DNA from 2 places in the Peribacillus sp. NPDC058002 genome. Region 2 is predicted to be linked to the other one. Evidence: riboswitches for the same ligand, from Rfam matches in the RefSeq annotation. Region 2 holds a riboswitch; the other holds the start of a gene.
The links. Region 2 has a riboswitch for S-adenosylmethionine ahead of ACFVSH_RS06530 (sugar ABC transporter substrate-binding protein). Riboswitches for the same ligand answer to the same signal wherever they lie in the genome.
Positions count from the first base shown of each region.

Region 1: linked by a shared signal. The riboswitch ahead of ACFVSH_RS18515 (bifunctional homocysteine S-methyltransferase/methylenetetrahydrofolate reductase) and the one ahead of ACFVSH_RS06530 (sugar ABC transporter substrate-binding protein) in region 2 are both predicted to bind S-adenosylmethionine.

Region 1 is NZ_JBHVQU010000131.1:3,748-6,919, forward strand. Features, by position in the region: gene ACFVSH_RS18510 (MOSC domain-containing protein) at 388-1,038, shown strand; SAM riboswitch class I at 1,150-1,248, shown strand; gene ACFVSH_RS18515 (bifunctional homocysteine S-methyltransferase/methylenetetrahydrofolate reductase) at 1,353-3,172, shown strand, end outside.
Region 2 is NZ_JBHVQU010000020.1:33,914-37,085, forward strand. Features, by position in the region: gene ACFVSH_RS06525 (GTPase domain-containing protein) at 1-1,506, shown strand, start outside; SAM riboswitch class I at 1,602-1,707, shown strand; gene ACFVSH_RS06530 (sugar ABC transporter substrate-binding protein) at 1,824-2,936, shown strand; gene ACFVSH_RS06535 (sugar ABC transporter ATP-binding protein) at 2,993-3,172, shown strand, end outside.

The DNA.
Region 1 (3,172 bases), on a different contig from region 2:
GGAAAGTGCAAATATGTAAGTGGATCACGATGTAAGAAACAGAATGGAAATAAAAGAAAATGGTGGATGGAAATGAAGGCAAAAAAATTCGCTCCCTAAAGAGCGACAATGAGGAATTCAATCGTGAAAATCAACATATAGGCGAACGGTTGTAGTTTTCGACTATATATTGTGTTCATATTCTACCATATTTAATTCTGAAATAGCAACAAAATTACTGAAACTAACCTATGAATTTTTCTGGAAATCAATGATATTTCCCCCATTTAACGGCTATGAGGCTTTTGCATTTTCATATTCTTATAAAAAACTACAGTATAAAATGGACTTTTAGTATAATTTATACATACAGGATGATATAAATTAAATATGAATGGAAGATGCAAAATGGAAAATGGAAAAATCAAAGCACTTCATGCCGGGAAGCCGAAACAAGAAATTTTTTCAAATATCGAAATCTATTCAGCAATGGATAAACAAGAACAGGATAATGTGACAGTGACTAAATCAGGTATAATTGGTGATGGGGTTGGTAATGTAAAGTTCCATGGAGGTCCTGATCGCGTTTTGTGCTTTTACCCCTTTGAGCATTATTCAATATGGAATGAAAAATTCTCTAAAAAACTGGAAATCCCTGCATTCGGTGAAAATTTAACCGTAGCGGGGATGAGGGAAGAAACAACATATATTGGCGATATTTATCAAATAGGCGAAGTGATTGTTCAAATTAACCAGGGGAGGATACCTTGTTCGACCATTTCCCATTTCAATCAAGAACCTAAGTTTTTGGAACTCGTGCTGAAAACGAGTTTCACTGGTTATTTTGCAAGAGTACTTCAAGAAGGAACGATAAATAAACAAAACGATATTGTGCTGATAGATCGTTTGCAGGAAAAAATTTCAGTTCATTATGCAGCAGAGGTACTCCTTCATAAACGAGATGGGCTGGAAGGCGCAAAGGCTTTACTTACACTAGACTCGTTAGCGGAAGACTGGAAACAAAGGATTTTGAAGAGGGTTCAAGCTGCAAAAGGGTGAATGATTTTTGCAAAAGTGAAAAAAATGTCGATCAGGTATTGAAATTGACAGATTATTAATGTAAATTAAATATAATCAAATTTTGAAATCTTATGAAAATTATATAAATGGATCTTATCGAGAGAGGTGGAGGGACTGGCCCGAAGAAACCTCAGCAACCAGCTTAGGCAAAGGTGCTAAATCCAGCAAGCAGAGCTTGATAGATGAGGAGAATGTTTCAAAAAACCTTCTTCTTTGAGAAGGTTTTTTTTCCTTTTCTCTCATACTCATAGAATACGACAAAAACAGGATTGTTTTTGAGAGAGGGTGTAATGATGGATTTTCGTAAAGACGTGAAAGATAGAATACTGGTTGGGGAAGGGGCAATGGGGACCTTATTGTATTCAAATGGCATCGATCAATGTTATGAGGAATTAAACTGTACGAACCCAGATCAAATAGAGTCCATCCATCGTGCCTATCTGGAAGCCGGTGCAGATATCCTTCAATCGAATACATACGGAGCCAATTTCAACAAATTGAAACGGTATGGAATTGAAGATGAAGTAAGCAGAATCAATCGCCAGGGAGTCATTCTTGCTAAAAAAGCGGCAAAAGGAAAGGCATACGTCTTCGGTACCATAGGGGCACAGCGGAGCATCAGGAAATCGGATTTAAGCATGGAAGAGATAAAACGGGGTTTTCGTGAACAGCTATACAGTCTTTTGATGGAAAACCCTGATGGGATTCTCTTGGAAACATTTTATGACCTGGAAGAACTGGAAACCGTCCTGCAAATCGTTAAATATGAAACTGGACTGCCGATCATAGCAAATGTTTCGATGCATGAACTGGGAAATCTTCAAAATGGAATCCATTTAAATGAAGCTTTTCAAAAACTTGAGCAACTGGGTGCCGATGTTGTTGGGGTGAATTGCCGTCTCGGTCCACATCATATGATTCGGGCCTTGGAAGAAGTGAGTTTGCCAAAGCAAGCATCAATTGCCATATACCCAAATGCCAGCCTCCCGGATTATGTGGATGGAAGGCTCGTCTATAAAGCTGTGCCGGAATACTTCGGTTCAAGTGCCCTAGAACTTCGTGAGCAGGGGGCCGCGATCATAGGAGGGTGCTGTGGAACGACTCCGCTGCATATTCAAGCTGTAAAGAATGCGATTGGAAGTTTGGCTCCTGTGAAAGAGAAATTTACGAAATCCCGTGAAATAGAAATAATTGAAGTGAATGATAGAGAATTGGAACGTCCCCTGTTCGAAAAGGCCAAAACAGAAAGGACGATTCTAGTTGAACTTGATCCTCCGAAAAAGTTAGGTATAGAGAGCTTCATGACTGGTGCCGAGGTTTTGAAAAAAGCAGGGGTCGATTCCATTACATTAGCCGATAATTCGCTTGCCTCACCAAGGATATCGAATGATGCACTGGCCAATTTACTGAAGAACCAATTGAATATAGAGCCAATGGTGCATATAACATGCCGTGATCGAAATTTGATTGGACTGCAGTCACATTTAATGGGTCTGCAAACGGTGGGTCTGAACGAAATATTGATCATCACCGGAGACCCTTCAAAAATTGGGGACTTCCCGGGCGCCACTTCGGTTTATGATTTATCTTCCTTTGACCTAATAAGTATGGTCAAACAATTTAATGAAGGTCTTTCCTATTCGGGTCAAAGTTTGGGCCAACGGGCAAATTTCAAAATTGCTGCAGCGTTTAATCCCAATGTGAAATATCTGGATAAAGCGGTACTGAGAATGGAAAAGAAGATTGCCTGCGGTGCCCAATCCTTCTTGACACAGCCAATCTATTCTGTGGAGCAGATCGAAGAAGTATATGAAGCCACAAAACATTTAGAAACCCCGATCTTCATCGGTATCATGCCCTTGACAAGCACCAGGAACGCCGAATTCATCCATAATGAAATCCCAGGCATCAAATTGCCTGATAATGTTAGAAGAGCCATGGCGTTAGCGGGGGATGACCCTGTAAAGTCGAGGATTGAAGGAGTGAATATCGCGCGAGAGCTAGTGGACGCGGCAAGGGAAAAATTCAAGGGCATATATTTAATCACTCCGTTCCTTCGCTATGAAATGACGGCGGAACTTACGAAATATATTAGAAAAGTCGATAGTAAACA
Region 2 (3,172 bases):
GGGGATGATTTGGAAATTCTTGAAATTACCGATACAGATAGAAAGGTTGTCATGGAGCTAGCTGAATTGGATGAAACACGCCGCCAGCGCGGGACTATTGTTGATGTGACAATCATAAGTGACTACCTAAGAAATAATGGTCTGCGATTATTGGATACACCGGGGTTCAATGGGGAAAAAAGCGTGGAATCCGATTTCCAAGGCTATTTACATGGCAGTGATGGACTGATGTTCGTCCTGGACGCCCGGGCGCCTTTCACCGGCAGCGAACGGGATCTGTTATTGGAAATTCAAATGATGGCTCCGAAACTGCCGATTCATTTCTTATTAAATAAAATGGATACGATATACAGTGATCAGGTCGCAGTCCGGATGGAAGACGAAACATGGGATAAAGTGAATGCATATTTCCCGAATGCGAAAGTATTCGCTTTCTCCAAACTTTATGATAGCAAGCAGCAATTGAAGGACCTTTCAGCCTTCCTTCAATCGAATTACCAAGATGAGAATTGGAAGGAAAGAAGATCAGAGAAAATCCTTGCATTCATTCGTAAAACTTTATCTTATCTGTTAGAAAAACGGGCAGCCAATGAGCGGAAATGCGAGCATTCCATCTCTTGGAATGAACAGATGGAAGTCAAACTGAATGGGGCGGTCAATCAACTGGCTGATTTGGAAAAAGAAAAAAGTGAAAATATCATAAGGTCTTATCGTCTGCTTAAGGATGAAGTGAAAAATCAGCTTTCTACTAAAATTCCTGAATTACTGAAGGATTGCTCTAAATCATTAACGGAAAGCAGTGATTTCAGTCAGGTCCATGTACAGTTAAACCAAGAAATGAATGAGCGGATTCAAAACTTCATTTCTGATAAGATCATGCCTCAATATTATCGTTCTCTACAAGACTGGATTGCCAGTTCCCAAATGGAGTTTTCACAAAGCCAGCAGTTTATGGATGAGATGAGTGCCGGATTCAATGAATTATACAAAGAAGAACGGATTACGCTTGCAGGAGACTTCAGGGTATTGGATGACTGGCGCCGTGATGCCGATCGGATGACAAGCAGTATCCGCATCGAAAACGTTAATATCCTTTTGCGCAGGACTCCATCACAATTGCTGCTTAAAGGAGCAGGGAAGCTGTTTGGGGCGATACCGCAAAATAAAGCCAATATGTACAATCGTTATAAGAAATATCTGGAAAGTGAAGATTACCTGGATGTTGCGGAAATGATCACGGAACGTTTCCTTACCCAATTTGGATTGTTTGAAAAATCTTTGGATCGGGACATCTCACTTTTCTATCGCAGTTCATTTGCTTTACTTCAAAAAACGATTGAACAAACGCAGACCGAGATTAAAGACTACCAGGCTGCATTGGAGCATATGAAAGAAAATCCGGAAGTTTACCGTGACCCGATCACTTTGTTCGAAGTGAAATTAAGGCAGTTGGAGAGGCTTGAAAAAATCGAGAAAAAGCGTCTAGCCCAGCTTCAAAGAAAATAAAAAATAACAAGGAACATTTCAAATATTCAAAAATCTATTGACTTTACGACTATATCCCTATAAAGTGATAATTACGAAAACGTAACACAATATATCTCTTATCAAGAGTGGCGGAGGGACTGGCCCTAAGATGCCCAGCAACCGTTCCATTAGGAATTGGTGCTAAATCCTGCAAAACAGAAATGTTTTGACAGATAAGAGAGGGACAAGTCTGCAAAACAGCTGATTAAACCTCTCTATATTAGAGAGGTTTTTATTTTGGGATTTACACCAACTAAACTGATAAGACTAAATTGAAAATATGGAGGGAAAACAAGATGAGAAGGTCTATTAAAGGAATATTCATTTCAGCCATCGCTTCGGCTTTGCTTTTAACAGGGTGCTCCACTGGGCAGAGTTCCACAGAATCGAAGAAAGAAGAAAAAGTATCATTTGAAAATGTACCGGAAAGATTTGCAGATGGGGATGGAGCCAAGATCAAAGTGATCCGAAAAATTGGCGGTGATGATCATACGGCCCAATACCTGGCGGGGGCGAAGGAAGAAGGGGAAGCACTGGGATTTCAAGTGGATACATATACAGCCAATGGTGATACGGCTAAATTTCATGATGCGATAGCGCAGGCTTTGGAGGAAGATTACGACGGGTATATCATTTCCCATGGTGATGATGCAGCAACTGTGAATGACGTTCAGAAGTTGGTTGATGCAGGTAAAAGCGTTGTCACGTTCGATTCAATAAGCGAACTATCTAAAATTGATGGCGTGACATTAACCTCACAGGATGATGAAGCGTTGGCCACACTGGCTTTTGATAAACTGTTAAAAGAGCAGAAAGGTGAAGCGGCAATTGCCTATCTTTGGGTGGATGGTTTCCCGCCAATGGTAAGAAGAAATGCAGTCTATCAGGAAAAACTAAAAGAAAATCCTGGGATTAAAGAAGTCGAAAGATTCGGGGTGGCATCTGCTGATACTTCGGTTCAGACACAAAATGCTGTAGCCGCAATGTTGAATAAATACCCTAAAGGTAAATTGGATGCCATTTTCGCAACTTGGGATGCCTTTGCCATCGGTGCAGCCCGGGCGATTAAAGAAGCGGGCCGCGATGAAGTGAAGATATATGGTGTTGATGTATCTAATGCAGATCTCCAGGAAATCCAATCGGCTGATAGCTCATGGTCCTACACGGCAGCGGTCGATCCCAAGCTGATCGGTGCAGTGAATATGAGGATATTGGCTAAAAAATTAGCGGGCGAAGATACTCCGCAAACCTATGACTTAGAGGCTTCACTTATTTCACAAAAGCAAGTCCGGGCTTCAAAGGAAGCGGTAAACATGGCAAATCTGTCTGGTATTGTCGATGGTTGGGGTGAATCTACGGAATTTGAAGAAGATTGGATGAAAGTTTTGAAAGACCATTATAAAAAGTAAAAAGAGACACTCTCTTTCCAGTGAAGGGAGTGTCTGTTCAATAAGGGGGAATGGACATGGGCACGCAACTAGAAATGAAGAAGATTTCGATTGAATTTCCAGGGGTGAAGGCGCTGAGTGAAGTTGACTTTTCCGTTCAATCAGGGACAGCCCACGCATTGGTCGGTGCAAACGGAGCAGGAAAATCGACGTTAATGAAAGTTTTATCGGGAGCCCATGTTCATTATTCAGGTGAC